Regions from separate parts of the Cupriavidus basilensis genome, predicted to be linked through region 2. Evidence: riboswitches for the same ligand, from Rfam matches in the RefSeq annotation. Region 2 holds a riboswitch; the other holds the start of a gene.

Region 1 (15,485 bases), on a different replicon from region 2:
GGAGCGAAGGCGGACTCAACGCCGAGATCCGCCGCACCGCCTTTGGCATTCCCCATATCAAGGCCGACGACTACGCCAGCCTGGCCTTTGGCATGGGCTACGCATACGCGCAGGACAACGTCTGCCTGATGGCCGACCAGGTCGTCACGGTCAGCGGCGATCGCTCGCGCGTGTTCGGCCCTGACGAAAGTACCGAGGTGTCATTCAAGCGCATCAAGAACAGCGAATCGGACCCATTCTTCCGCGCCATCATCGATGACGACGCCCTGCGCGCTGGCTATGCGCAGGCCTCGCCAGAGGCGCGCGAACTGCTGCGCGGCTATATCGCTGGCTACAACCGCTACCTGCGCGATACCCCGCCCGCCCAACGCCCGGCTGGCTGCCGCAACGCTGACTGGGTCCGGCCCATTACCGCCATCGACCTGTTCCGCCTGGCCGAAGAGAAGAGCATCCAGGCCAGTGCCGGCGCGCTGGCCGCGGGCATTGTCGCCGCCGTGCCGCCTGGGGCGGCGGGCACTGCCAAGACCGCGCAGCAGGCGGGGGCGGTAGACCTGGCCAGCATCGACTTCGAGGCCGTCAACAAGGACCTGCAGCTGCTGGATCCGCCGATCGGCAGCAACGGCTGGGCCTTTGGCAAGGAAGCCACCACGAATGGGCGCGGCCTGCTGCTGGGAAATCCGCATTTTCCGTGGACCACCACCAATCGTTTTTTTGAAGCGCACCTGACCATACCGGGCAAGCTGGACGTCATGGGCGCGTCCATTGCATCGTTCCCGATCATCAGCATCGGCTTCAACAAGGACGTGGCCTGGACGCACACCGTGTCCACCGCCCGCCGCTTCACGCTGTATGAACTGAAGCTGGCCGAAGGCGACCCCACCACCTACCTGGTGGACGGCGTGCCGCACAAGATGACCCCACGCACCGTCAGTTATGCGGCAAAACTGCCCGACGGCCGCACCGAGCAGCGCTCGCACACTTTCTACATGACGGAATACGGCCCGGTGCTGTCCATGCCATCGGCCGGCCTGCCGTGGTCCGCGCAAAAGGCCTACACGCTGCGCGACGCCAACCGCAACAACACGCGTTCGGTCGACACCTGGCTAGATATCGGCCGCGCGCGCGACGTGGCTGGCATCCGCACTGCCGTTGGCCGCCTGGGCATTCCGTGGGTCAACACCATTGCCACCGACCGCGAAGGCCGCGCCATGTTTGCCGATGTGTCGGTCGCACCCAACGTATCGGCCGCCATGCTCAAGCAATGCGCGCCGGCCGGCGACAGCGCTACGCTGGCCGCCAAGCTGATGCAGGGCACGGGCATGGTCCTGCTGGACGGCACGCGGGCTAGCTGCAACTGGACGGTGGACGCGGCATCGCCAGTACCGGGGCTGGTGGCCCCCAGCGCCATGCCCGTGCTGGTACGCGATGACTATGTCGCCAACAGCAATGACAGCTCGTGGCTGTCTAACCCCAGCCAGAAGCTGACCGGCTTCTCACCGGTGCTGGGACCCACTGAAGTTGCGCAACGCCTGCGCACGCGCGTTGGCCTGATGGAAATCGGCCGTCGCCTCTCGGGGGAGGACGGCCTGCCCGGCAACCGCTTTGACGTGCCCAGCCTGCAGGCCGTGCTGTTCCGCGACCGCAACCTCTCAGGCGAACTCGTGCTGGATGACCTGCTCGATGCCTGCCACGGCACCAAGGACGCCGACCTGAGCGACGGCTGCGCGGCGCTGCGCAAGTGGGACCGCCACAGCAACCTCGACAGCCGTGCCGCACCGCTGTTCCGCGAGTTCTGGATGCGCGCCAGCAAGATCCCCAAGGTCTACGCCATCGAGTTCAACCCGAGCGATCCGGTCAACACCCCACGCGGACTGCGCATGCGCGATGCGGCCGTGCGCGCCGAGGTCTTCAAGGCACTGAAGGACGCGGTGCAGGCCATGCGCACCGCCGGCTTTGCGCTGGATGCGCCGCTGGGCCAGGTGCAGGCCGCCACGGCACCGACTGGCCGCATCGCCCTGCACGGCGGTGAGGAATACGAAGGCGTGCTCAACAAGCTGCAAAGCACCCCGGTGTCGGACAAGGGGCTGCAGGTCTACTTCGGGACCAGCTACGTGCAGACCGTAGGCTTTGACGAGCAAGGGCCGGTCGCCGAGGCGCTGCTGGTGTACGGCCAGTCCGCAGATCAGCAGTCGCCGCACGCCTTTGACCAGATGGCGGAGTACTCCGCCAAGCGGTGGGTGCGGCTGCCGTTCAGCGAGCAGGCCATTGCGGCGGACCCGCAGTTGAAGCTAACGCGGCTGAGCCAGTAAGCCGGCGGCGTTGGGAGCGGGGCCACCGGCCCCGCTCACCAGACAAGCGTGCCTCAAGCGGTCGATAGCCCGCCGCGGGCCTCTGCGAGTGCAACCGTCAAGTGCTGCACCTTCTTTTTCAACTGATCGCGCTCTTCTGTCAGCTGTGCCACCAATTGCGTCAGACGGTGAATTGCCAGTTGATCGGGGGTGGCGTCGCTGGGTGGGGGCACCGGTTCAGGCTTGGGTGGCATGCGGGCCTCGCGCACCTGTCTCGCCACCTGGCGCAGTTCCTTCTTGCCCCCTGCAACGGCCGCTACCTGCTTCTCGCCAGGCAAGGAGGCTACGGCTGCCGCGGCATTGATGGAAATCACGCCGGCCTTTACCGCGCTGACCAACTCGGGCGCAGCGGTCTTCTGGATTTTTTCGATCTGACCAAGCGTCGCACTGCTCACCCGCGCCGTGCGCGCAACGGCCTCGCGAGTCAACACGGTACCGGCCCCGGCTTGCACGGCGACTTCAGCCCCGGCAGGCTTTGCAGAACCAGGCTGGGCTTGCGCTTGCGCTTGCGCTTGCGCTTGCACTTGCGCCAGACGCGCGGATACGATTTCCTTCTTCCGCAATGCGAGTACACCGCGCTGGAAATCCGATACGCTGCGCCGCCCGAGGTGATTGTCGATCATCCACAGGTGCACATCCTCCATGGACTGGAACGTCTGGTTTTGTACCGTATTGAAAGGGACTCCGTGCTTCTGGCAGATGCTGTAGCGGTTGTGTCCGTCCACCAGGAGATCGCCCCACAGCACCAGTGCATCGCGGCACCCCTCCGAGAGCAAGCTGCGTTCCAGCGCCGCGTATTCGTCGTCTGTAAGTGGATCGATATAGGCACGGAGGTCTTCGTTGATAGTGATCGTCATGGGTCACGCGAAAAAGGTAGGGCAGTAGTGTACACACTGCCTGCCTTACCAGGCGACGGCCGACCTGGCGGCCGGGCGGTGGCTAACCGCCGGTACAATGTGTGCACGGTGCCATGTGCACAGATCGTTTCTCCACGGCTGACCCATGCTAAACCTGGACCTGCGTTCCATGACGGCAATGACGGGGATGATCAATATCGCCCTGGGCATCGTCCTGCTGGCCTTTCGCCGCGCCTATCCCGCTTCCATCAAAGGGTTGCTACCCTGGGCGCTGGCGCCGCTGCTTTGCGCGCTTTCCACCGCCTTCTATGCGATGGATGGGCATTGGCCGGCCGTGCTCGTCGCACTTGGCGGTAACGCGCTGCTGCTTTCGGGCTGTGCACTGTTCTACTTCGGCAGCCAGCGCTTCTACGGGGTGCCCTGCACCTGGAAACGCTGGCTCGCCCTGGGCATTGGCTGCCTGGCTGGCATTACCTGGTTCCTGCTGGCCCATCCCGACTACCGGATCCGCGTGTTGCTGCTTACCTCGGTGTTAGCGGCAATATGCCTGAGCCATGCGCGGCTGACCTGGCAGCACGGCCGGGGCTTTGCGCCGCGCTTCATGGCAGTTGTCCTCGCTTTCCAGGGGCTGGCCTTGCTGATGCGGGCTGCGACGACGCTTTTCCAGGATGCCGTCGATACTTCCCGGTTTTCCCCTTCGGCCATTCAGACCGCGTACATTACAGCGTTTTGCTTCGCCTCCCTCTTCGTCTGCCTTGGACTGCTTTTGACGGTGAGCGAGCGGTTACGTGCGCAGTTCGAGTACCTGGCCCAACGCGACGACCTGACGGGAATATTGAGTCGACGCGCTGTGCTGCACGCAGGTAGTAGTGAACTGAAGAACCGGCGCGGCGGCCAGCCACTGTCGTTGCTGCTGATGGATATCGACCACTTCAAGCGCATCAACGACCAGCACGGACACCTGGTGGGTGACCGCGTTCTGGCGCATTTCGCACAAATCGTAGGGCGGGCACTGCGCCACACGGACCATCTCGGCCGCTTTGGCGGCGAAGAGTTTGTCGTGCTGCTGCCGCAAACCGGCATGGAGGCGGCGCTTGCCATGGCCGAGCGCGTGCGCCAGGCAGTCGAGCAGCAATCGGCCATCGCCGGGCAGCCCGCCTGCACGGCAAGCCTGGGGTTGGCCAGCGTCGAGGCCGGGGAAGCGACCCTTGACGAATTGCTGGCACGGGCCGATTCGGCGTTGTATCGCGCCAAGGCTGAAGGGCGCAATCGTGTTGAGGCAGGCTAAGGGGCGGTTTCAACTGGCTTACCGTCTCAAAACAACGATTTAACATAACCATCATGCGGTGTGGCTTGTCGTAGTGGCTAAGCAATGGCTGGAGCGAAGCTCAATCTTTGTCATTGAAGACAAACCGGGCGCCAGCATGCGATCATCGATACCCTCGGATTTCACGTAAAACCACGTGCCATGCCGGCGGCAGACAGGGGTGTTCGCCCTGCTGCCAATCCCCAACGCCAGCGAAGGAAGACGCGCGCTCATGACGCAACAAACCATTTTCAGCCTCGAACCCAACCCGAACGCGCTCGACGCGGCCACGCGGGATGCACTGATGCGCGACCCCGCTTTCGGTCGCGTCTTCACGGACCATATGGTGACGATCACCTGGCGTGAAGGGCAGGGTTGGCAGGACGCCAAGGTCACTGCCCGCAAGCCGTTCTCGATCGATCCGGCGTGCTCGGTACTCCACTATGGCCAGGAGATCTTCGAGGGCATGAAGGCCTATCGCGGCGCGGATGGCGCCGTGACGCTGTTCCGCCCGCTCGAGAACGCGCGCCGCTTCCAGGCGTCGGCCAAGCGCATGGCCATGCCGGCGTTGCCTGAATCGCTCTTTCTGGAAGCGATCGAGCAGCTGGTGCGGATCGACCAGGCCTGGGTGCCGCACGGCACGGGCAGCCTCTACCTGCGTCCCTTCATGTTTGCCAATGAGGTGTTCCTCGGCATCAAGCCCGCCTCCGAATTCATTTTCTGCGTGATCGCCTGCCCGGTGGGACCGTACTTCAAGGGCGGCGACAAGGCCGTCTCCGTCTGGGTATCCGAGAACTACACCCGCGCCGCGCCCGGCGGCACCGGCGAGGCGAAGTGCGGTGGCAACTATGCCGGCAGCCTGGTCGCGCAGAGCGAGGCCACGGCGAACGGATGCGACCAGGTGGTCTTCCTGGATGCCGCCGAGCACCGCTGGGTGGAGGAACTCGGTGGCATGAACATCTTCTTCGTGATGGACGACGGCACCCTGGTCACGCCGCCCCTTAGCGGCTCGATTCTTCCGGGCATCACCCGGGCTTCGGTGATCGAGCTGGCCAGGGAGATGGGCATGGTGGTGGAAGAGCGCCGGTATTCGTACCCCGAGTGGGAGGCGGATGCCCAAAGCGGACGCCTGGCCGAGGCCTTTGTTTGCGGAACGGCGGCGACGCTGGTGGCCATTGGCGAAGTGCGGTCCGCGCGCACGCGCTTCGCGATCGGCAACGGCACCGCCGGCAACACCGTCAAGGTGCTAAGGGAGCGGCTGGTGGAGATTCAGCGCAACCAGGCCGCTGGCCCTGCCGGCTGGGTTCATCACGTCGGTTTGTAAGAGCGCCTTGCTGGGCGCTTACGGTCGGGCTCGCCTGATCTGCCGCCTGGCAATCGGCGGGCCAAACCGGAAACCATGGCGCAGCCGGATTCTCACCTCGCTGCGCCATGCCGCCCCCGCGCTAGCCGGGGCCGTCATACTCACGCCACGCCGTCCTCCCCCCCGCATGACGCGCTGATCTTCTCGATCAGGCCGAGCAGCAGCGGCGCATAGCGCGCCACATCACGCGGCTTTTCGCTGGGCTTGTGCGGGAAGCTGATATTGAGCCCGTACCACTGGTGGTCCGGCCCGCGGAACGCCGCGCCCACGGCGGTCAGGTGACCCGGCTGGTAGTTGGCGCTGCAATAGCCTTGCGCCTGGGCCTGGGCAATGCCACGCGACAGTTCCTTGTGCAAGGCCGGCCATTCGTCGCCGGCCTTCTCCTCGATCCGTGCGAGGAAGTGGTCGCGCACGCCGGCCGGCACCGCGGCCAGCCACGCCATGCCGATCGAGGTCAGTTCCATGGGAACGCGCGTGCCGGGCGCGACGCGCCGGGTGCGCGATACGCTGTCGCGGCTGTGGCGCACCGCGGCCAGGTAGACCATGGCGGTCTGGTCGGGCACGGCCAGGCCGACATTGACCTTTTCCGCCTCGGCGATCCTGCGCATCAGCGGCAGGGCGATATCGGGCACCGTGGTGGCGTGGTGGAAGGCGTCCGCCAGGCTCACCACCACGGCCGCCAGCCGGTAGGCGCGCTCGGTGGCGTCGTAGCGCAGGAAGCCGCTGTCCACCAGCGAGCGCGTGAGGCGGCTGACAGTGGGGCGCGGCAGGCCGGTGCGCGCAGCCAGGTCCGCATTGGTCAGGCTGGAAGAGCCGACGCGGAACGCGCGCAGCAGCAGCAGGCCACGTTCGAGCGACTGACTGCCTCCGGTCTGGCGCGTGAACTGGCCGGTACTGTGCGTGAGTTCGCGGCTCGAAGGCGGTTTGGCGCGGGAGTCCGGGTGGGAATCGGGGTCGGAACCGGAGTCGGAATGGGGGTGCGGGTCAGCCATGTCGTTGGCCGCAGGCCCGCGGATCCAGCATCGGGGCGCTGCAAGTAATTTCAGTATCCGAAATTGTAGTGTAGCGCGGGAATCCGCATCGGCGAATACTGGGTGCCTTTCCACTTCCCGGAGCCCCTCGCCATGACCTCGGCATCCACCCCCGAAATCGTCCTGACACGCGACCAGCATGTTGCGCAGATCGAGATCTCGCGCCCGCCCCATAACTTTGTCGACGCCGATGTCATGCGCCGGCTGGCCGAAGCGCTGCTGCAACTCGACGAGGACGACAGTTGCCGCGCCATTGTGCTGTCATCTGGCGTGGGCGCCTTCTGCGCCGGGGCCGATTTCAGCGGCGCCGACCAGGGCAGCGTCTCGCGCGACCCATCGGCCTTCTACGCTCAGGCCATGAAGCTGTACCGCAACCGCAAGCCCATCGTGGCGGCCGTTGCGGGTGCCGCGATCGGCGCGGGGCTGGGACTGGCCCTGGTGGCGGATTTCCGCATCACATGCCGCGAAGCGCGCTTTAGCGCCAGCTTCAACAGGCTCGGCTTCCATCCCGGCTTTGGGATGAGCGTGACGCTGCCACGCCTGGTCGGCGAGCAGCAGGCCGCGCTGTTGTTGTATACGGGCAGGCGCATCGACGGCGAAGAAGCGGTGCGAATCGGGCTGGCCGACGAACTGGTGGCGCAGGCCGAGGTGCGTGCCCGCGCGCTGGCGCTCGCGCACGATATCGCGGCCTCGGCGCCGCTGGCCGTGGAAAGCACACGCGAGACGCTGCGCCTGGGGCTGGCCGACCGCATCGTGCAGGCCAACCAGCGTGAACTGGCCATCCAGCGCGTGCAGTTCGCTACCGCGGATTTCCGCGAAGGCGTGGCGGCGATGGCCGAGCGCCGCGCCCCCGTCTTCCAGCGCCGCTGAGGGGGCCGCATGCCACATGAGAGACCCGTCTGCGCCGGCCCGCTCGAGGGAATTCGCGTACTCGACCTGACTTCAGTGGTGCTGGGCCCGCTGGCCACGCAATCTCTGGCCGACCTGGGCGCGGACGTCATCAAGATCGAAGGGCCGGAAGGTGACCTCATGCGCGCCAACGGCGTATCGCGCAACGCCGGCATGAGCTCGATCTACCTGGCGCTCAACCGCAACAAGCGCTCGGTGGTGCTGGACCTGAAGACGCCTGCAGGCGCGGCGGCGCTGCGCCGCCTGATCGGCGGCGCCGATGTGCTGATCCACAATATGCGCGTGGCCGCCATCGAGCGGCTGGGTTTTGGCTACGCCGCGGTGGCAGCGTTGAACCCGCGCATCGTCTATTGCGTGGCCACCGGTTTTGGCCAGGACGGCCCGCACCGTGACAAGCCGGCCTTCGACGACATCATCCAGGCCGCTTGCGGGCTGGTGTCGCTGGGCTCCGCCGCCGGCGGCCGGCCCGAGTATGTGCCCAGCCTGATCGCCGACAAGACCACCGGGATGGCGCTGGCCAACGCGGTGATGGCCGCGCTGCTGCACCGCGAGCGCCACGGCAGCGGGCAAGCGGTGGAGGTACCGATGCTGGAAACCATGGCCAGCTTCGTGATGGCCGAGCACCTGGCGGGGTTGACCTTCGAGCCCGCCACCGGCGCGGCCGGCTATGCGCGCCTGCTGCAAGGCGGGCGGCGGCCGGCGCAGACTGCGGACGGCTGGATCTGCGCGCTGCCATACACGGACCGCCACTGGAGAGCCTTTTTCCACGCCGTGGGCCGCGATGACCTGGGTGACAAGTACAACATCGCCAGCCGCGCGCAGCGCAACGCCCATATCCGCGCGCTGTACCAGCACCTCGCGCAGATCACGCCGACCCGTACCACAAGGGAGTGGATGGCGCTGTTCGAGACGCTGGATATCCCCGCCACGCCGATCTATGCGCCGGACGAATTGCTGGCGCATCCGCACCTGGAAGCGGTCGGGCTGTTCCAGCAGACCGAGCATCCCACCGAGGGCCCGTTGCGCGAGATGCGGCCCGCGACGCGCTTCTCCGCCACGCCGCTGTCGCTGCGCCGGCATGCGCCTACGCTGGGCGAGCACACCGATGAAGTGTTGCGCGAAGCCGGGCTAAGCCCTGAAGACATCGCCCGGATAACGGGTGGTCGGGACGCCGCCTGAAGCGGCACGCAAACAATAGAGGAGACATGGCATGAACTTCGTACTGGAAGAAGAACACCGGATGCTCAAGGATCTGGTGGCGCGCTTTGTGCGCGAGCAACTGATCCCGCTCGAAGCGGGCGTGCTGGCCCGCGAGGCCGAGGGCGGCCAGCTCACGCTGCTGCCGCAGGAGCAGGACAAGCTGGACGGACTCTCGCGTGAGCTGGGCCTGTGGGGCCTGGATGCGCCGGCCGAGATGGGCGGCGCCGACCTGCCAGTGGTGGCCATGGTCGGCGTCAACGAGGAACTGGGCAAGACCGTCACACCCTATGACCTGCCGCCCGATTCGCCGAACCTGCGCATGCTGCTCAAGACCGCCGACGCGGCCCAGCGTGCGCGCTACCTGGAACCGTACGCGCGCGGCGAGACCATCTCCGCCATCGCTATTTCCGAGCCCGGCGCCGGCGGCGACCCGGCCATGATGACCACCCGTGCCGAACGCGACGGCGATGACTGGGTGCTCAACGGCCGCAAGATCTGGATCAGCCGCGCCGCCCGCGCCGACTGGACCATCGTGATGGCCGTAACCGACAAGGCACGCGGCGCCCGCGGCGGCATCTCCGCTTTTCTGGTCGACCGTGGCACGCCCGGCTTCAAGGTAGAACGGCGCATCCCCATGATCGGCGGCGCCTCCACCTACGAGGTGGTGCTGGAGGACTGCCGCGTTGCGCACACGCAGCTGCTCGGCGTGGAAGGCCAGGGCTTCGCGCCGATGCAGGCACGGCTGTCCAGCCGGCGCGTGCAGATGGCGGCCTGGTGCATTGGCCGAGCCCAGCGTGCGCTTGACATGCTGTGCGAGTACGCGCCGCAGCGCCGCACCTTCGGCGCCGCGCTGGCGGACCGGCAGGCAATCCAGTGGTGGGTGGCCGATGCCGCCACCCGCATCCACGCCTGTCGCCTGATGACTTACGAGGCCGCGGCACGCATTGACGCCGGCGACGAGGCGCGTACCCAGGTCTCGATGATCAAGGTATTCGCCACCGAGATGGCCTGGGACGTGATCGACCACGCCATGCAGGCCTTTGGCGCGATGGGCATGACCAAGGAAATGCCGTTGCAGCAGATGGCCAACGAGACGCGGTTGATGCGCATCTACGAAGGCCCGTCCGAAGTGCACCGATGGGTGATCGCGCGGGATCTGCTTGGCCTCAAGCGTTAGCCCGCCGCCAAAGCGAACCACGGAATCACTGAACCACGGAAACACAGACGCACCCGCACTGGCGGAACCCACTGCCAGGCGCAAGACCAAGGAGACAACATGACCCGAACCGTGAACTGTTCCCGGCGCCGCTTCGCTGTCCTGGCTGGCACCGTCTTCACAGCTAGCCTGGCAGGCGCGCCGTTCGCCGCGCTGGCGCAGCCGCAGGCATTTCCCAGCCGCCCGATCCGCTTTATCGTGCCGTTCCCGTCCGGCAGCGGTACCGACATGACCGCCCGCATGTTCGCCAAGAAGATCGGCGAGCTGACGGGGCAGGGCGTGGTGGTGGAGAACAAGCCGGGTGGCAACGGCTTTATCGGCGTGCAGACGCTGCTCAGTGCGCCGGCCGACGGATACACGGTCTTTATCGGCAGCAACTCCACGCTGTCCACCAATGCCGCCACCTTCCGCAAGCTGCCTTACGATCCGCTGACTGACTTCACGCCCATCACGCTGTTGTCGCGCGGGCCATGCCTGATCATCGTGCCGGCCAGCTCGCCGTATCACACGTTCAAGGCGCTGGTGGAGGACGCGCGCAAGCGGCCCGGCGCGCTCAACTACGGCACCGGCTCGGTGTCGTACACGCTCTACAGCGAATGGCTGAACGAGCAAAGCCGCATGAAGACCACTGCCGTGCCTTACAAGGGCGCCGGCGACGCGATCAACGGCGTGATGGCCGCCAACGTGGACTTCGCCGTGGTGGATGCCAGCGGCGCGATTGAGCTGGTCAAGGGCGGCAAGGTGCGCGCGCTGGCTTACACCGCGGCCCAGCGTTCGCCGCTACTGCCGGGTGTGCCAAGCGCGGCCGAAGCCGGCGTGCCGGACTTCCTGGCCTACAACTGGGTGGCAGCGGCGGTCTCCGCCAAGACACCTGCGCCCATTGCACAACGCCTGGGCGAACTGTTCGCCCAGGCCGGCGCCGCCGACGACGTCAAGGAGTATTACCAGCGCCAGTCCACCTCGCTGATCCTCTCCACGCCGGCGGAACTGCGCGACTACCAGAAGGAAGAAATCGCGCGCTGGAAGCGGCTGGCAGCGATCGCGAAGATCGAGCTGCAGTAAAAAGAGAGCGCAGGGGGATCATGCCCCATTCGCTTGCTCGGCGCGCGGCCCTCTCCCTGCGGACTCCGAGGCAAAAGCTCTAGCCTTTACAACTTTGACGATATGCGTCGCCCCGGGGCGGCCCAATAGAGGTCTTCGCGAGGACTGGCGGTGTTCGTGGAGTGGTTCGAGGCGCACCTCAAGTCATATCGTCGGCTGACTTTATTGCCCCCAGTTCGCCATCGCAATTCAAGCCGCCATCGAGCAGTCGGGCATTTTGCCTTTGCTCCCTATGCGGCGGCCGGTACTGAAGATGACTGCTTGGGTGTCGCGAGAGCCAACGCGACCGCCCACCGTTTAGCTGCTGCCGACTCCCATCGAATATCAATCAATAAAATTGAACAAGTTGTCCGACTAACTCATCACATCGTCAGCCCGCGCTGCCATAAAGTTCAACCCATGGACGGATCGATGCCAAAGACGACGTTCTAAATAATTCAACCAGGTAGCCAAGGAGAGAAATCATGACCAACGCCAAGCTCGAAGTCCTGACCCCGCAAAACAGCCAGCTGATCTTCATCGACCACCAGCCGCAGATGGCCTTCGGCGTGCAGTCGATGGACCGCCAGGCAATGAAGAACAACGCGGTTGGCCTGGCCAAGGCGGCCAGGATCTTCAATATTCCCACCACCATCACCACGGTGGAGAGCGAGTCTTTCTCCGGCTATACCTACCCCGAACTGCTCGACGTATTCCCCGGCCAGCAGACGCTGGAACGCACCTCGATGAACTCGTGGGACGACCAGAAGGTGCGCGACGCGCTGGCCGCCAACGGCCGCAAGAAGATCATCGTGGCCGGCCTGTGGACCGAGGTCTGCAACACCACCTTCGCGCTGTCGGCGATGCACGACAGCGACTACGAGATCTACATGGTGGCCGACGCTTCCGGCGGCACCAGCAAGGAAGCGCACGACTACGCCATGCAGCGCATGGTGCAGGCCGGCGTGGTGCCGGTGACCTGGCAGCAGGTGCTGCTCGAATGGCAGCGCGACTGGGCGCACCGCGACAGCTATGACGCCGTGATGAAGCTGGTCAAGGAACATTCGGGCGCTTACGGCATGGGCGTGGACTACGCCTACACCATGGTGCACAAGGCCGAGCAACGTACCGCCACGCCGCACGCGTCGCTCGCCCCGGTTCCAGCCCGCTGATATTCCCGGCCTGAGCCCGCAGGGAAATTCCCCAGGCAGTCAGACTAGTGCTAAAGTTCCGAGCCATGTCACCTGGTATTGCCCGGGGGCATCATGCAAAGTTGATATCGGGAGAGACTGCCTGGCCATGCGCCGGGCAGCGCCGAAGGAGCAACCGCCCCGGAAACTCTCAGGCAAAAGGACCGGTATCACGTTTGAACTCTGAAGAACCCCGGCGCTCGTCAGCCGGCGGTACCGAAGGAGCAAGCGATCCCCGCCACTCCCAAAGTGGCGTATCGTGAATCTCTCAGGTCAAGGACAGAGGGGGCGTCTTTTGCGCATGCCGCGCAGGAGGCTCCCACTCGACGTCCTGGAACCATAGAGATGAAATCAATTGCCGTTATCGGTGGTGGCATCACCGGCGTGACCACTGCCTACGCGCTCGCCAAACGCGGTTTCTCGGTCACCCTGCTCGAAAAACACCGCTATGCCGCCATGGAAACCTCGTTCGCCAATGGCGGCCAGCTTTCCGCTTCCAATGCTGAAGTCTGGACACACTGGTCCACCATCCTCAAGGGCATCAAGTGGATGCTCAAGAGCGATGCGCCGCTGCTGGTCAATCCGCGCCCGAGCTGGCACAAGCTGTCCTGGTTCGCCGAGTTCATCGCCGCTATTCCCCATTACCGCAAGAACACCGTCGAGACCACGCGCCTGGCGATTGCCGCGCGCGACCACCTGTTCTCCTGGGCGGCGGCCGAAGGCATCGATTTCGACTTGAAGAAGGAAGGCATCCTCCATATCTATCGCGACAAGGCGGGCTTCGAGCATGCAGGCAGGGTGTCGAAGCTGCTGGCCGAGGGCGGGCTGGAGCGCCACGCCGTCACGCCGGAAGAAATGCGCGCGATCGAGCCGACCCTGGCCGGTCAGTACTACGGTGGCTATTTCACCCAGAGCGACGCCACTGGCGACATCCACAAGTTCACCAGCGGCATGGCCACGGCCATCGACCGCCTGGGCGTGCGTTGCCTGTACAACCAGGATGTCCAGTCGGTCAGCACCGATGGCCGGCAGGTCACCATCGTCAGCAGCGACGGCCAGCAGGCCGAATCGCGCGTGTTCGACGGCGTGGTCGTCTGTGCCGGCACGGCCAGCCGGGCGCTGGCGGCCAGCCTTGGCGATCGCGTCAATATCTATCCGGTCAAGGGCTATTCGATCACCGTCAACCTGAACGATGCGCAAAGCCAGGTGGCCGCGCCCGTCGTGAGCCTGCTCGACGACGAGACCAAGCTGGTCACCAGCCGCCTGGGCGTTGACCGCTTCCGGGTGGCGGGCACGGCGGAGTTCAACGGCTACAACCGCGACATCCGCGCTGACCGCATCCGTCCGCTGGTGGAGTGGGTCAACCAGTGCTTCCCCGGTGTCAGCACGCGCAGCGTGGTGCCCTGGGCCGGACTGCGGCCGATGATGCCTACCATGCTGCCGCGCGTGGGCCGGGGCCGTGCGTCCTGCGTGTTCTACAACACCGGCCACGGCCACCTGGGGTGGACGCTGTCGGCGGTCACCGCGGACATGATCGGCGATGTGGTGCAGCAGGCCATGGGCGCCCGGCGTGCACATGGCGTGCAGGACGCGGTGGCGCTGGTGACTCCGTAAGGGGCCGGACGCGTTACCCGCCAAGCGCGGCCATATTCTCCACCCGCAAGGTCTGCGGGACCGACAGCGAGATATCGGCCGCGCGCAGCCGCTTCAGTATCTCGAACAGCAGGTCGCTCTTGGTCGCGGTGGCGATCCGCGGGCTGCCTACGTAGCCCGTCACGCTAAGCGTGATCCCGTTCGGCGCCAGCTGGCTGAACGTGACGGATGGCGCGGGCTTGTCGAGAATGGCCTCATTTTCCCGATAGGAGTCGAGCAGCAGTTCGCGCACCTGCTCGGGATCGATGTTCAACGGGAAGGTGAGCAGCAGCGTCGCCACGCCTTGCGTGCTGTTGCTCATCGTCACGTTGCGCAGGTTCTGCGAGATCAGCTGCGAGTTGGGCACGATCACGGTCGAGCGGTCGCCCAGCAGGATCTCCGTCGCGCGCACGTTGATGCGCTTGATGTCGCCCTCCACGCCGCCGATGCTCACCATGTCGCCGACCTTCACCGGGCGCTCGGTCAGCAGGATGAGCCCCGACACGAAATTCTTGACGATCTCCTGCAGGCCGAAGCCAATGCCAACGGACAGCGCACTGACGATCCAGGCCAGGTTTTCCCATCTGACGCCGAGCAGCGACAGCGTCAGCAATACGATCAGCACATAGCCGATGTTGCTGAACAGCGTGATGAGCGAAGCGCGCAGGCCCGCTTCCATGCAGACCTTGGGCAGGAGTTCCGCGTCCAGCCAGCGCCGCACCGAGCGCAGCAGGTAGGTGCCGACCGAGAGCGCGATGACCGCGTTCAGGATGCGGTCGGGCATGATGTTGAGGCTGCGCAGCCGCTCGCCGCCGAGCATCGACAGCAGGCTGTTGAGCAGGTCGCTCGGCGTGGTGCCGAAGCCGCCGGTCAGCAGCGCGATGACGGCCACCAGGAGGAGCAGGCTGGTGCCGATCCCCGAGAGCACCGTCGACGCCTGCGCGAGATGGCTGTCCCCGAGTCCGAACAACTGCTTGATGACCTTGCCGCTTGGATGGTGCGCGCTGAACACGCTTTCGCAGACGTCGCGGGTCAATTGCGTCAACAGGTACAGGCTGCACAGGACGATGTCGATCCAGACAAGCTCGTAGGTCAGGAAGCGGGCGAACGTGATGTAGCCGATCAGCAGCGCCATCAGCGAGGCGACGACCGTCACCGTTACGCCAGCGTGGATCAGGCCGGCAAAGGTGGAGCGCGCTTCAGGCCGCTCGCCCGCCGCGGCGAGCTTCGTGCGCACGCGGTTGGCGCGCAGCAGCGCCGCGCCTATCGTCAGCACCACCACAAGCGACACCAGGCCGCGGCCTAGCAAGGTCACCTGCAGGCTTGTGTCCGCGGTCCGGTTGAGTTGCTCGA
Region 2 (15,485 bases):
TGGCGGCACGCGAAATTCTTGGCGCCGGCTACGTCGGCGGCATCGTGCTGACGCAGATCGCCCCGGGACCGCAGGACCTGACCCTGCGCGTGGTCAAGGAGCACGTGGGCCGGATGAAGCAGTTCCTGGACGAACCCGCCTCGCCGGCCACGCTGGCCGGCTATATCGGCGCGGCCTGGCTGGTGCGCACGGCGCTGGCCGCGCCGCGCGGGGCCGGCCCGGCGGACCTGCGGCGCGCGCTGCAGGCCCGCGTCGACGTGGGCGATTTCGTGCTGGATTTCACGCGCGGCTCGCGCGGCTCGCAGTATGTGCAGCTTGCGGCGATGGGTGGCGGCACCGCGCGGTGAGCGGTAACGGTAGCGTTGGCACCGGGCCGCCCGGGGCTCAGGCGCGCGGCAGCACGATGCGCACCCGCAGGCCGCCTTCCGCCCGGTTGGCCAGGCTGAGCTCGCCGCCGTGGCGCGAGACGATATCCGCGGCGATCGACAGGCCCATGCCGACCCCGCCGGTGGCACGGTTGCGCGAGGATTCGAGCCGGTAGAACGGCTCCAGCACGCGCGCCATTTCCTCCGGCGGAATGCCGGGGCCGTTGTCGCACACATCGATCACCACCCGCTCGGGGCTGTCCACCAGTTCAATGCACGCGCTGCCGCCGTAGCGGTGCGCGTTCTCGACCAGGTTGACCACGGCCCGGCGCAGTTCGGCCGGATAGGCCAGCAGCGGCTCGGCGTCGCCAGACAAGGTGACGTCCTGGCCGACTTCCGTGGCATCGTCCACCACGGCTTGCAGCAAGGCATGCACGTCCACCCGCTGGCGCGGCGCGGCAGCGCCGTCGCGCTCGCGCAGGTAATACAGGGTGGCATCGATCAGACCGTTCATCTCCGCCAGGTCCTGGCGCAGGCGATAGCGGACCTGGTTGTCGTCGACGCCTTCGATGCGCAGGCTCATGCGGGTGAGCGGGGTGCGCAGGTCGTGGGACACGGCGGCCAGGAAACGCGATTGCTGTGCCAGCTGGGTGCGGATGCGCTGCTGCATGTGGTTGAAGGCCTTGGCTGCGGCGCGGGCCTCGGCCGGGCCGCTGTCTTCGTCCAGCGGCGGGGCATGCACGTCCTGGGCCAGCCTGCCGGCGCTGCTGGCCAGGCGCTGGACCGGCCTGGCCAGCAATCGTGCGCCCACCCAGGACGCGGCCACAATGGCGGCGAGCTGGAACAGCTGGCCCAGGCGCGGCGGCCCAAGACCGTGGGTGCGGCGCGGGCGGCGTGGCGGCACTGGGGCCCCGGCCCCGCCTTGGCCGTTGTCCGCGCGCGCCTCGGCATCCGGGGGCGGCGGCGGCATCTCGTCGCCGGGGACGAAGGTGAAGCCGGTATGCCCCGGGCGCGGGAACACGCTCTCGATGACCGTGACGCCGAGCAGATGCACGGCCAGCATGATCGCGGCCATCACCAGGAACAGCCGGATGAACATGGAGTCGTGGCGGGCTACCCAGCCCGCGCGCTCAGGCTTCGACGGCACCGGTGAAGACATAGCCCTCGCCTCGGACGGTACGGATCAGCGTCGGGTCGCGCGGATCGTCGCGCAGCTTCTGGCGCAGGCGCGAGACCAGCAGGTCGATGCTGCGATCGAAGACATCGAGATCGCGGCCGCGCGCCTGGTTGATCAGCAGCTCGCGATCCAGCACGCGGTTCGGGTGCTCGATAAACGCCAGCAGCAGCCGGAATTCCGCATTGGACAACGGCACCACGGTTTCCTCGCCATCCACCAGCTGGCGCAGCGTGGTGTTCAGGCGCCAGTTGCCGAAGCGCAGTTCATGGCCGCCCGCCGCCGCCGGGCGTTTCGCGCCGCCGCCCCGGACACGGCGCAGCACGGTGTGGATGCGCGCCACCAGCTCGCGCATCTCGAAGGGCTTGGTGACATAGTCGTCGGCGCCCACCTCCAGCCCGACCACGCGGTCGGCCAGTTCAGTGCGCGCGGTGAGCATGATTACCGGCAGGTCGCTGCGCTCGCGGATCTCGCGGCACAGCGTCAGGCCGTTTTCGCCGCGCAAAGAGAGGTCGAGCACCACCAGGTCGTACTCGCGCGTGGCCATGGCGGCGCGCATGGCGGCGCCGCCCTCGGCGCCGTCGGCTTCGATGCCAAAGGTGGATAGGTACTCGGCCAGCATGGCGCGGATCTGCGGATCGTCGTCGACGATCAGCAAATGAAGGGGCGAGGCGGGAGAATGGTCCATCGGGTTTCGTCGTGCTTTGCAGCGGTTCGCCGCGTCGTGCGCGGCAGGTTGGTGCGCCGGCAGGCCGTTATTGCAGCGGATTGGTGGGGCGGATCAGGGCGGCCCCGGCAAGCCGCCGCCGCCAGGGATTCACTCTACCAGCCCGGCGCGGCCGCCTGATAGGCAGGGTGTGGCCGCTTTGTACCGGGCTTGATACAAAGCGGCTCGCCGGGCGGCCCGCTTTGTACGGCATTGCTTCCGCACGCTGACCAAGCGCTCAAGCAATAGTGGGCCGGCCTTTCTAAGATGTCATGTCGTTATTTCGCCGCTTTTGTGCCTGCCAGTTCCTGACCGGCGGGCCACGGCAGCCCGGCGCCCCCGCTATGCTCGAAGCCATCGGCATCACGTTAGCAAGCCCGGGCCTCTCCCCGCATGACCTCCATGGAGAATCCTTGTGACCCAGCCCCAAGCCTTGCTGCCCCGCCTCCGCGCCTTGCTGTCCCTTGCCGTGCTGTGCGGCGCCTGCGCCTTGACGCTGCCGGCGCACGCGCTGCAGACCAGCCCGCTGGCGGATGCCGGCCCCGGCCGGCCGGCGGCGCCCACGTCGCTGCGCGACGCGCTGGCGCTTACGCCTGCCCAGGCCACCCTCTGGCAAACCGCCGTGGACGCGGCGCGGGAAGCGCATGCGCACGCGCTGGAACTGCAGGCGCGCTTTATCCGCGAGGGCGGCGGCCCTGGTCAGCCGGAGGGTCCCGGGTCGTCGCTGCGCGCCCACGCGGAGCGGGAAGACCGCCTGCGCGATGCGCTCGATAAGGATCGCCGCGCCGTGCGCGATCGCTGGATCACATTTGAAGAAAGCCTGGATGCTGGCCAGCGCAAGCGCCTGCGCGACATGCCGGAGGGCCGATTGGCGGGTTCGCCGTGGGGTGCATTCGGCCCCGGCCCCCACCCCTTCCCCGGCGGCATGGCAGGCCCGATGCCCGGCCGCGGACCAGCGCCCATGCCATGCGCCTTCGGCGCGAACGGCCCATTCGGCGTACCCGGCGCTGCGGGGCCTCACCAACAAGGAACGCCAGATGCCTGGTAAGCCCCTCGACCACGCGAGCTCGATAACTGCTAACGGCGGCCGCTGCCGCTTCCGCGGCGGTGTACTGGGCATCGCGCGCGCCTGACGGCCACGGGATCTGGCGGATTCCCTAAAAAAAACGCCCCCGGACCCAAGTGCGGAGGCGCAGAACAGGGAAGAAGTCGGGCGTGCTGCCCGGCCACGCCAATCCGAAGGGACGGAACAGCGCGGCGCCTGGTCCAAACCTCGGGCCAGGCACCGGCGATGTTAGTCAGACATCGGGCGGGGGTCATGTCCCGCTTGTAGGCTAATGTATCGACTTTGTACGATTGGCACCGGGATGGGGCACGCAACACCCGCCGGGGCCGGTCATGCCGAGGTCTTGCCTGGCGTTCCCAGCAAGGCCTTGAGGCCGGCCAGGCGGTCCTTGGGGCTCATGGTGGGCGTTTCGTCCTTGATCGCGGGGGCCTCTTCGAGCTTCATCTCGCCGATAAAGCGCGAGGGCTCGCAAGAGTAGGTGTCGCGGGCGCGCTTGCGCTTCTTGCACCAGCTCAGGTGCAGGCTGCGCTGCGCGCGTGTGATGCCGACATACATCAGGCGGCGCTCTTCCTCGATCTTCTCGTCGCTCATGTCTTCGTCTTCGCGGCAGTGGGGCAGGATGCCCTCTTCCACCCCGACCAGGAACACGTGCGGGTACTCCAGCCCCTTGGAGGCGTGCAGCGTCGACAGGCGCACCGCGTCGGGATCCTCCTCGCGGCCTTCGAGCATGCTCATCAGCGCCACCGTCTGGGTCAGCTCCAGCAGGTTCTTGCCCTCGTCGCCAAAGCCATCGGCAGTGTCGAAGCCGGTGGCCTCCTCGCCCTCGCCCGTGGCCTCGGGCTTGGTGCCCTTGCGCTTGAGCCAGTCGAGGAATTCCAGCGTGTTGGTCCAGCGCGACTGGGCCTGGCGCTCGTCGAAGGTGTCGTACAGGTAGGCCTCGTAATGAATGCCTTCCATCATGTCGTCGAGCACCTGGGTGGCGGGATCGCTGGCCGCGCGCCCGGCCAGGCGCACCATGGCTTCGCAAAACACCCGCAGCGGCTCCAGCTGGCGCGGCTGGAGCTTGCCTTCGATGCCGCCCATCATGGCCGCCTCGAACAACGACACCTTGGCCTGGCCGGCGAAGGTGCCAAGCACTTCCAGCGTGGTGTTGCCCACGCCGCGCTTGGGCGTGGTGATGGCGCGGATGAAGGCGGGATCGTCGTCCGGGTTGGCGATCAGGCGCAGGTAGGCGCAGATGTCCTTGATCTCGGCCTTGTCAAAGAAGCTCTGCCCGCCCGAGAGCACATAGGGAATGCGCTCGCGGCGCAGGATCTGCTCGAACAGCCGCGCCTGGTGGTTGCCGCGGTACAGGATGGCGTAGTCGCGGAACTGCGCGCGCCGCTCGAACTTGTGGGCCGACAGGCGGAACACGACCGACTCCGCCTCGTGCTCCTCATCGTTCATCGGGTTGACGGCAATGGGGTCGCCCATGCCGTGCTCGCTCCACAGCTTCTTGTCGAACAGCTTGGGATTGTTGGAGATGACCGCGTTGGCCGCCTCCAGGATGCGCACGGTGGAGCGGTAGTTCTGCTCCAGCTTGACCACCTTGAGGTCAGGGAAATCGGTCTGCAGCAGCTTGAGGTTGTCCAGCGTGGCGCCGCGCCAGCCATAGATGGCCTGGTCGTCGTCACCCACCGCGGTGAAAGCCGGCGCGCGCAGGTGCGAGCCACCGGCGAGCTGCTTGAGCAACTGGTACTGGCAGGCGTTGGTGTCCTGGTACTCGTCCACCAGGAAGTAGCGCAGCCGGTTCTGCCAGCGCAGGCGCACCTCTTCGTTGCGCGCGAACAGCTCCGCCGGCAGGCGGATCAGGTCGTCGAAGTCCACTGCCTGGTAGGCATGCAGCGTCGCCACGTAGTTGCGGTAGATCAGCGCCGCCTGGTGATCGTCGGGGTTGTCGGCCTGGGCGATGGCGGTCTCGGGATCGACCATGCCGTTCTTCCACAGCGAGATGGTGCTCTGCACGCTGCGGATCAGCTTCTTGTCAGTGGAGGCGAGTTGCTCCTGCACCATGCCAAAGCAATCGTCCGAGTCCATGATGGAAAAGCGCGGCTTCAGGCCCACGTGCTCGGCCTCGGCGCGCAGGATCTGCACGCCCAGCGAGTGGAAGGTGCTCACCGTGATCTGCTTGATGGGAATGCGCTTGCCCTCGCGCGTGGTCTTGCCTTCCATCAGCTTGGCGATCCGCTCCTGCATCTCCTTGGCGGCCTTGTTGGTGAAGGTCACCGCGGCGATGTGCTTGGGCTGGAAGCCCTTGTCCTCGATCAGGTGGGCGATTTTCTGCGTGATCACCCGAGTCTTGCCCGAGCCGGCGCCGGCGAGCACCAGGCAGGGGCCGTCGAGGTAGCGAACGGCTTCGGATTGGGCAGGGTTGAGTCCGTGGGTCATGCGAGGGCTGGTGAGGGCTGGTGGTGGTGCTGGGTGGCGGGATGGCCGGCAAGGCGGGCGCGGGCTTTTGCGCATGGCAAAGGCAGCACATGCACGGGCGCGGCCAAGGCCACGGGTGAAGCCTGTGGCACAGCAAAAGCCATCGGAGCCGCAGATGTTAACACGCCGGCCAGCCGGCCCGCGGCTGCCCCCGGGCTGGCGCGCGAGCGCGTTGACAAGCCCCCGAGGCTGGCTGTAGAGTCGCGCCATCCGACCGGGAGAGCGCGCAGATCTTGCGCCGCCGAAGGGGTATCACCCGAAAACTCTCAGGCACCATGGACTGGTTGGATCGGCTTGCAACATGCACACGATGCACGCCGTACTCTGGAGAGCGGCACCCGCCACTGATCGATTCCGTCGACAGCCTTGGTGAGCGTGCCCACCGAAGGGGCGCGCAAGGTTTGGATTTCCGGCAGTTCAATTGGAATCCCGCCTTGTAATCTCTCAGGTATCGAGGACAGAGGGGTCATCCGCCGCAGCGGATCTGGCAGCGCCATGGCGCGCCGAATCCTGCGGCGGATGGCCCTTTTTCGTTTTCGAACCGAGATTTGCCTTCCCCCGAGGATTCCATGACGCTCCAGGCCACGCCCCTCAACGCCATCCACCGCGCACTCGGCGCCCGCATGGTCGACTTTGGCGGCTGGGACATGCCGGTCAACTACGGCTCCCAGATCGAGGAACACCATGCCGTGCGCAGCGATGCCGGCATGTTCGACGTCTCGCACATGTGCGTGGTCGACCTCAAGGGCGCCAATGTGCGCCCCTTCCTGCGCGGCCTTCTGGCCAACAACGTCGACAAGCTGCAAACGCCGGGCAAGGCGCTGTACTCCTGCATGCTGGATGAGAAGGGTGGCGTCATCGACGACCTGATCGTCTATTTCTTCGCCGAGGACTACTTCCGCCTGGTGGTGAACGCCGGCACCGCCAACAACGATATCGAATGGATCGCCGCGCGCAACGCCGCCACCAATAGCGGCGTGCGCATCACGCCGCGCCGCCACGACAATGCGCCCGACGGCGTGGACCCGCTGGCCATCGTTGCGGTGCAGGGCCCGAATGCCCGCGCCAAGGTGTGGAGCGCCTTCCCCTCGACGCAACCCAGCGAAGCCCTGAAGCCGTTCAACGCCGTCGTGGTGCAGGACCCCGCCCTTGGCGAAGTCATGGTGGCACGCACCGGCTACACCGGCGAAGACGGGTTCGAGCTGGTGGTGCCAGCCGAGAACGTGGCCGGCCTGTGGGAAAAGCTGATCGCCGAGGGCGTGCGCCCGGCGGGCCTGGGCGCGCGCGACACGCTGCGCCTGGAGGCCGGCATGAACCTGTACGGCCAGGACATGGATATCCACACCTCGCCGCTCAACGCCGGCCTGGGCTGGACCGTGGACCTGCAAAGCGAACGCGACTTCACCGGCAAGGCGGCCCTGGTCGCCGGCGGCAAGACCCAGCAGTTCGTCGGGCTGATCCTGCGCCCGGCCAACGGAAAAGCGGGCGGCGTGCTGCGCGCCCACCAGAAGGTCATCACCCCTGCTGGCGAAGGCGAAATCACCAGCGGCACCTTCAGCCCCTCGCTGTCCCAATCCATCGCTTTTGCCCGCCTGCCGCTCGACGTTGCGCTCGGCGCCGAGGTGCAGGTCGAGATCCGCGACCGCAAACTCGCCGCGACTGTGGTTAAACTGCCGTTTGTGCGCAATGGCAAGGCACTCGTGAGCTGAACGCTCGCACCGGTCACAGCGCGCCCGCCGGCGGTTACCCCGTCGAACATCGACACCCCCCGGCGGGCGCTGAATAACAAATTGAATCTGGAGCAATCCCATGAATTTCCCCGCCGACCTGAAATACACCGAGTCCCATGAGTGGGTGCGCGTCGAAGCCGACGGCACGCTGACCATCGGCATCACCGACCACGCGCAGGACGCGCTGGGCGACATCGTCTTCCTGGAACTGCCGGAAGTGGGCAAGTCGGTCGGCGCCGGCGACGCGCTGGCCGTGGTGGAGTCGGTCAAGGCCGCATCCGACATCTACGCTCCGGTGGCAGGCGAAGTGATCGCCATCAACGACGCCGCCGCCGCCTCGCCGGAAAGCGTCAATGCCGACGCCTTCGACGCCTGGCTGTTCAAGCTCAAGCCGGCCAACAGCGACGACGTGAACGGCCTGATGTCGGCCGACGCCTATAAGGCCAACGTCGGCGCCTGATGCCAGATCGTCATTCCCGCGCCACGGGAATGACGGATAAAGACTGCCGCGACGCGGACCGGGCCGACCACCCGCCGCACCGCTTCCACGAGATTCTTGCCATGAACGCCCCCCTGCCCATGACTGCCGCCCAAGTTGCCCGGCCCACGCTGGCCGAACTGGAGGCGCGCGACGCCTTCGCCTCCCGCCATATCGGCCCCGATGCCGCCGAGCAACAGCACATGCTCAAGGTGCTCGGCTATGACAACCGCGCCGCGCTGATCGACGCCGTCATCCCCGCTGCCATCCGCCGCCGCGACGGCATGCCGCTGGGCGAGTTCACCGCGCCGCTGACCGAGGAAGCCGCGCTGGCCAAGCTGCGTGGGCTGGCCAGCAAGAACCGCGTGCTCAAGAGCTTTATCGGCCAGGGCTACTACAACACGCTGACACCGGGCGTGGTGCTGCGCAATATCTTCGAGAACCCGGCCTGGTACACCGCCTACACGCCCTACCAGCCCGAGATCTCCCAGGGCCGCCTGGAAGCCATGCTGAACTTCCAGCAGATGGTGACCGACCTGACCGGCCTGGACATCGCCAATGCGTCGATGCTGGATGAAGGCACGGCGGCGGCCGAAGCCATGACGCTGCTGCAGCGCGTCAACAAGCACGCCTCCACCACCTTCTATGTCGCGGACGACGTGCTGCCGCAAACGCTGGAAGTGGTACGCACCCGCGCGCTGCCGCTGGGCATCGAAGTCAAGGTTGGCCCCGCCGCCGAAGCGGCCGGCGCCCATGCCTTCGGCGTGCTGCTGCAGTACCCCGGCGTGAACGGCGATGTGGCCGACTACCGCGCCATCGCCGACGCGGTGCACGCTGCCGGCGGCCTGGTGGTGGCTGCCGCCGACCTGCTGGCGCTGACCCTGATCGCCGCGCCCGGAGAGTGGGGCGCCGACGTGGCGGTGGGCAACTCGCAACGCTTTGGCGTGCCGCTCGGCTTTGGCGGCCCGCACGCCGGCTACATGGCGGTCAAGGATGCCTTCAAGCGCTCCATGCCCGGCCGCCTGGTGGGCGTGACCATCGACGCGCAAGGCAACAAGGCGTATCGCCTCGCCCTGCAAACGCGTGAGCAGCATATCCGCCGCGAGAAAGCGACGTCGAACATCTGCACGGCACAGGTGCTGCTGGCCGTGATGGCCTCTATGTACGCCGTGTACCACGGCCCGCAAGGCCTCAAGCGCATCGCCCAGCGCGTGCACCGCCTGACGGCCACGCTGGCCGGCGGCCTGGAACAACTGGGCTACGCGCGCACCAACGCCACCTTCTTCGATACGCTGACGCTGGAAACCGGCTTCAACACCGAAGCCCTGCACGCTTCGGCCACCGCGCGGGGCATCAACCTGCGCCACGCCGGTGCCACCCGCATCGGCATCTCGCTGGACGAGACCGCCTCGCGCGAGGACGTCGTCGCCCTGCTGGAAATCTTCGCCCACGGCAAGCCGGTGCCCAGCTTCGATGCACTCGAAGCCGCCGCGCAAGACGCGTTCCCGGCCGGCCTGGCGCGCCAGAGCGCCTACCTGACGCACCCGGTGTTCAACACGCACCACGCCGAGCACGAAATGCTGCGCTACCTGCGCATGCTGGCCGACAAGGACCTGGCGCTGGACCGCACCATGATCCCGCTGGGCTCGTGCACCATGAAGCTCAACGCCACCAGCGAAATGATCCCGGTGACGTGGCCCGAATTCAGCAAGATCCACCCGTTCGCGCCGCTGGACCAGACGGTCGGCTACCGCGAGATGATCGACCAGCTCGAAGCCATGCTGTGCGCCGCCACCGGCTACGCCGCGGTCAGCCTGCAGCCCAATGCCGGCTCGCAAGGCGAGTACGCCGGCCTGCTGATCATCCATGCGTACCACGCCAGCCGTGGCGAAAGCCACCGCGACATCTGCCTGATCCCGTCCTCCGCGCACGGCACCAACCCGGCGTCGGCACAGATGGCTGGCATGAAGGTGGTGGTGGTGGCCTGTGACGAGAACGGCAACGTCGACCTGGAAGACCTGGCGAAGAAGGCCGAGCAGCACAGCAAGAACCTCGCCGCGATCATGATCACCTACCCGTCCACGCACGGCGTATTCGAGCAGGGCGTGCAGCAGATCTGCGACATCGTGCACAAGCACGGTGGCCAGGTCTACGTGGACGGAGCCAACATGAACGCCATGGTCGGCACCGCCGCGCCGGGCCAGTTCGGTGGCGACGTGTCCCACCTGAACCTGCACAAGACCTTCTGCATCCCCCACGGCGGTGGCGGCCCGGGCGTTGGCCCGGTGGCGGTCGGCGCGCATCTGGCAGACTTCCTGCCCAACCAGGACAGCGTGGGCTATCGCCGCGACGACCAGGGCATCGGCGGCGTGTCCGCCGCGCCGTTCGGCTCGGCCAGCATCCTGCCGATCTCGTGGATGTACATCGCCATGATGGGCTCGGCCGGCCTGACCGCCGCCACCGAGAACGCCATCCTGGCCGCCAACTATGTGGCGCGCCGCCTGTCGCCGCACTTCCCCGTGCTCTACACCGGCCAGCACGGCCTGGTGGCGCACGAGTGCATCCTGGACGTACGCGCGCTGCAGAAGACCACCGGCATCTCCAACGAGGACGTGGCCAAGCGCCTGATGGACTACGGCTTCCACGCCCCCACCATGAGCTTCCCGGTGCCGGGCACGCTGATGATCGAGCCGACCGAGAGCGAGGCCCTGCATGAGCTGGACCGCTTTATCGACGCGATGATCGCCATCCGCGCCGAGATCGCCCGCGTGGAAGACGGCACCTTCGACCGCGAGGACAACCCGCTGAAGAATGCACCGCACACCGCCGCGGTGATCACCGCCGACGTGTGGGAACACAAGTACACGCGCCAGGAAGCCGCCTACCCGGTGGCCGCGCTGCGCACGCAGAAGTACTGGCCGCCCGTTGGCCGTGCGGACAACGTGTACGGCGACCGCAACCTGTTCTGCGCCTGCGTGCCGATGAGCGAGTACGCGCAAGAGTAAGCTGGCATGAGGCCGGGGCGGCTGCGCGTTGCGGCGGCCCCGGCGCATCGCCCTCGCGCTATGCTCTGTGTGGATGCGCGGCCACCCGGCCGTGCCCGGAACACGGAGCACGCATGTGGAATCTCAGCGCCCCATGGTGGGAATTCGTCCTGCGCGGACTGATCGTCTACGGCAGCCTGCTGGTGCTGCTGCGACTGTCTGGCAAGCGCCAGATCGGGCAGCTTACCTCGCTCGACCTGGTACTGCTGCTGGTACTGTCCAACGCCGTGCAGAACTCCATGAACGCCGGGGACAACTCGGTCACGGCCGGGTTGATTCTGGCGGTGACGCTGGTCGGCGCCAACCTTGTACTGGCGTGGCTGAGCTGGCGCAGCCGGCGCTTCGAGAACGTCGTCGAGGGGCGCCCGCAGGTATTGATCCACGACGGCATGGTCTTCGGTGACGTGATGAAGCGCGCTTTCGTGACCCGCGACGACCTGCGCAAGGCACTGCGCCATGCAGGGTGCGAGCGTGTCGCCGATGTGCATTTCGCGATCCTCGAGAACGACGGCACCATCAGCGTGCTGGTCAAGAAAGACGCGCCACCCACGCCGCCCAATGCGGCGGGTTCGCTGTGGCGCGCCCCCATCAATCAGGACACGGACGCGCCGGTCTGATCCCGGCGCGAGCCAACCCCAGGAGCCTACCGTGGCTGTCAGCGTCTTCGATCTGTTCAAGGTGGGCATCGGCCCATCAAGCTCGCACACCGTTGGTCCGATGCGCGCCGCGCTGATGTTCGTCCAGGGCCTGGCGCGCGATGGCCTGTTGCCGCAGGTGGCCAGCGTGCGCGTGGAACTGTACGGCTCGCTTGGCGCCACCGGCCGCGGCCACGGAACCGACAAGGGCGTGATCCTCGGCTTGCTGGGCGAAGCGCCCGACACCATCGACCCCGACACCATCGACTTGCGGCTGGCCGCGCTGCGCGCCAGCCGCACGCTCTCGCTGCTGGGCACCCATCCCGTGCCCTTCGTGGAGAAGGAGCACATCGTCTTCTACCGCCGCGAGGCCATGGCCGAGCATCCCAACGGCATGAAGTTCCACGCCTTCAATGCTGGCGGCGAGCGCATCCGCGAGGGGCGCTACCTGTCGGTGGGCGGCGGCTTCATCATCACGGCCGGCGCAGCCAATACGCATATCCTGGAGGCTGACCAGCAGTTGCCGCATCCGTTTCGCAGCGGGCGCGCGATGCTGGAGATGGCAGCCGCCAGCAAGAAGAGCATTGCGCGGCTGATGATGGAAAACGAATGCGTGTGGCGCAGCGAGGCCGAGGTCAACGCCGGCCTGCTGCAGATCTGGGCCGTGATGCAAGCCTGCGTGGCGCGCGGCTGCCGCACCGACGGCGAGCTGCCCGGGCCGTTCAAGGTCAAGCGCCGCGCCCACGACCTGTTCCGCAACCTCACCGAGCACGCCGAGCGCGCGTTGGCCGATCCGCTTTCGGTGATCGACTGGGTCAACCTGTATGCGATCGCCGTCAATGAGGAAAACGCCGCCGGCGGCCGCGTGGTCACCGCACCCACCAACGGCGCCGCCGGCATCATCCCGGCCGTGCTGCATTACTACGACCGCTTCGTGCCCGGCGCCAACCCGCAGGGCGTGATCGACTTCCTGCTGACTGCCGGCGCCATCGGCATGCTCTACAAGCTCAACGCCTCGATATCCGGCGCCGAGGTCGGCTGCCAGGGCGAGGTCGGCGTGGCCTGCTCGATGGCCGCCGGCGCGCTGGCCGCCGTGATGGGCGGCACACCGGAGCAGGTGGAAAACGCGGCCGAGATCGGCATGGAGCACAACCTCGGGCTGACCTGCGACCCGGTCGGCGGGCTGGTGCAGATTCCTTGCATCGAGCGCAACGCCATGGCCTCGGTGAAGGCCGTGAACGCGGCGCGCATGGCGTTGCGCGGCGACGGCATGCACTATGTGTCGCTCGACTCCGTGATCAAGACCATGCGCGAGACCGGCGCCGACATGAAGACCAAGTACAAGGAAACGGCGCGTGGCGGCTTGGCGGTGAACATAGTGGAGTGCTGAGGCCGGCCCGCCAGCGCAAGCGAATGCGCGCTTTCTGCTACGCTTGCCGGGCATTCACCCCAATCCAATCCAATCCGATCCAACTGGAGTCCGGCATGATCAAGATCAGCTTTCTCTATCCGCACAGCAAGGGCGGCAAGTTCGACATGGATTACTACCTGCAGCGCCACATGCCCCGCGCCATCGCGCTGTTTGGCGCGCACCCGGGCTATCGCGGCGTGGCGGTGGAACGCGGTCTGGGCGCGGGCGCGCCGGGTTCCGATCCGGCCTTCACGGTGATGTGCCATTTCCTGTTCGAGTCCGTGCCTGACTTCGTGGCTGCCGCCAAGGCAGCCGGCAACGAGCTGCAGCTCGACATCCCCAATTACACCGATGCGGTTCCCGTGATGCAGATCAGCGAAGTGCTGACGATCGGCTGATTGCGCACGCTGGCGGCGCTATCATGTAGCGTTTCCCCACTAGCGGGCATGGCCATGCAGACCTTCCATCAGCTGTTTGACGAAACCTCGTCCACCTACACCTACTTGCTGATCGATGCCGCCACGCGCCAGGCGCTGCTGATCGATCCGGTGGACCACCAGCTGGAACGCGACATGGCGCTGCTGCAGGCCTGTGGCGCCACGCTGGCGTGGGTGGTCGAAACCCATGCCCATGCGGACCACATCACCTCGGCCGGCCATGTTGCACTGCAAACCGGTGCACGTACCGCAGCCCCCTCGGGCTGCGACATCCAACCCGCGCAAAAGCAGCTGATCGACGCAGACACGCTGCAGTTTGGCACGCAGACGCTGCGCGCCATCCATACGCCGGGGCACACCGCCGGCAGCATGAGCTACCTGTGGGAAGAGCCCACGCCCGCCGGCCCGGTGCGCCGCGTCTTCACCGGCGACGCGCTGCTGATCGACGGTTGCGGCCGCACCGACTTCCAGTCCGGCGACGCCGGCACGCTGTACGACAGCCTCACGCAGAAACTCTTCGCCCTGCCTGACGACACCGTGGTCTACCCCGCGCACGACTACAAGGGCCGCACCGCATCCACCATCGGCTTCGAGCGCGCCAACAACAGCCGCGTGGCCGGGCGCACGCGTACCCAGTTCATCGAGATGATGGGGCAACTGAACCTGCCCAAGCCGAAGCTGATCGATGTGGCGGTCCCCGCCAACCAGCGGCTCGGGCTGCGGGATGGCGAAAGCGTGCCGCACGGGGCGTGACGCACGCGTGCGAGAAGCGACAGGCAATCGGTATCTGGTCTTCGGTAACCGGTATCCGGCCTTGGCAGGCAATTGAATGGAGAGAGAAGACATGGCCCAGTACACCGCAGAGATCCTCTGGCAACGTGGCGAGCAGGATTTCCTCGGCAATCGCTATAGCCGCAAGCACCTGCTGCGCTTCGACGGCGGCGTGGAAGTACCCGGATCCTCATCGCCCCATGTCGTGCCCCTGCCCATGTCGGACGCCGCCGCCGTGGATCCCGAAGAAGCCTTCGTTGCCTCGCTCTCCAGTTGCCACATGCTGTGGTTCCTTTCCATCGCCGCCAAGCACAGGTTCTGCGTGGACCGCTACTTCGATGCCGCGGTCGGCACCATGGCGAAGAACGCGGAAGGCCGGATGGCCATGACGGTGGTCACGCTCAGGCCGGAGGTCACCTTCAGCGGCGAGCGCCAGCCGACCCGGGAGGAACTGGCACACCTGCATCACACGGCGCACGAAGCCTGCTTCATTGCCAACTCGGTGAAGTCGGAGCTGCGCTGCGAGCCGGTGTACGTGGGCGCGCAGGCGTAGTCAGCCAGCCCAGCTGTCGCAGGTCTGGCGTACCGTTTCGCGCAGGCTGCGCGTGGTGCTTTCGATCTGGCGCACGCGCTCCGCGTCACCGTTCCGGCTTTGCGCCAGCGCGCGGATGTTGGCCAGCGCATCGAGCGAGCCCAGCGCTTCGGCATGCGGCACCAGCGCGTCGCAGATCGAGATGATGTGGTCGGCGATGGGCATCCGGGTTAGCTCATTGGGGTGCACGTACTCGCCTTCCAGCCCGAAACGGCAAGCCTGGAAGCGGTTGAAGGTGTAGACCAGGTAGTCGTCTTCCTGCGGCATGAAGGGGCGCGACAGCAGCAGGTAGCGCGCGAGCGCCTGGATGTAAGCGGCGATATCGCAGGCGCGCCCGACGGTCAGCGGCGTGTCCATCACGCGGACTTCGATGGTGCCGAACTCCGGCTTGGGACGGATATCCCAGTAGAAGTCCTTCATGCTCTCGATCACGCCCGTGTTGCGCATCTTGTTGAAGTACGCGGTGAAGGCGTCCCAGGTGAGCAGGTACGGCGCGCGCCCGCTCATGGGGAAGGCGGCAACGGAATTCAGGCGTGCCGAGGCGAAGCCGGTGTCCACCCCTTGCACATAGGGAGAGGAGGCGGCCAGCGCGATGAAATGTGGCACGTAG

The links. A riboswitch is a leader RNA that binds a small molecule or an ion and turns the genes downstream of it on or off. The one in region 2 is predicted to bind glycine.
Region 1: another riboswitch for glycine. It lies ahead of F7R26_RS31925 (D-amino acid dehydrogenase); the one in region 2 lies ahead of gcvT (glycine cleavage system aminomethyltransferase GcvT).

What each region holds. Positions count from the first base shown of each region.
Region 1 is NZ_CP062804.1:2,466,293-2,481,777, reverse strand. Features, by position in the region: gene F7R26_RS31975 (acylase) at 1-2,309, shown strand, start outside; gene F7R26_RS31970 (ParB N-terminal domain-containing protein) at 2,363-3,205, opposite strand; gene F7R26_RS31965 (GGDEF domain-containing protein) at 3,393-4,493, shown strand; gene F7R26_RS31960 (branched-chain amino acid aminotransferase) at 4,744-5,835, shown strand; gene F7R26_RS31955 (IclR family transcriptional regulator) at 5,976-6,866, opposite strand; gene F7R26_RS31950 (enoyl-CoA hydratase/isomerase family protein) at 6,999-7,775, shown strand; gene F7R26_RS31945 (CaiB/BaiF CoA transferase family protein) at 7,785-8,993, shown strand; gene F7R26_RS31940 (acyl-CoA dehydrogenase family protein) at 9,025-10,191, shown strand; gene F7R26_RS31935 (Bug family tripartite tricarboxylate transporter substrate binding protein) at 10,291-11,292, shown strand; gene F7R26_RS31930 (hydrolase) at 11,796-12,482, shown strand; glycine riboswitch at 12,581-12,677, shown strand; gene F7R26_RS31925 (D-amino acid dehydrogenase) at 12,846-14,114, shown strand; gene F7R26_RS31920 (DUF3772 domain-containing protein) at 14,128-15,485, opposite strand, start outside.
Region 2 is NZ_CP062803.1:4,311,566-4,327,050, forward strand. Features, by position in the region: gene F7R26_RS19875 (ABC transporter substrate-binding protein) at 1-347, shown strand, start outside; gene F7R26_RS19880 (ATP-binding protein) at 385-1,524, opposite strand; gene F7R26_RS19885 (response regulator) at 1,496-2,227, opposite strand; gene F7R26_RS19890 (hypothetical protein) at 2,661-3,293, shown strand; gene F7R26_RS19895 (UvrD-helicase domain-containing protein) at 3,642-5,738, opposite strand; glycine riboswitch at 5,983-6,070, shown strand; glycine riboswitch at 6,092-6,248, shown strand; gene gcvT (glycine cleavage system aminomethyltransferase GcvT) at 6,347-7,486, shown strand; gene gcvH (glycine cleavage system protein GcvH) at 7,587-7,967, shown strand; gene gcvP (aminomethyl-transferring glycine dehydrogenase) at 8,069-10,990, shown strand; gene F7R26_RS19915 (DUF421 domain-containing protein) at 11,104-11,646, shown strand; gene F7R26_RS19920 (L-serine ammonia-lyase) at 11,678-13,054, shown strand; gene F7R26_RS19925 (EthD family reductase) at 13,150-13,473, shown strand; gene F7R26_RS19930 (MBL fold metallo-hydrolase) at 13,528-14,265, shown strand; gene F7R26_RS19935 (OsmC family protein) at 14,357-14,836, shown strand; gene F7R26_RS19940 (YbdK family carboxylate-amine ligase) at 14,837-15,485, opposite strand, start outside.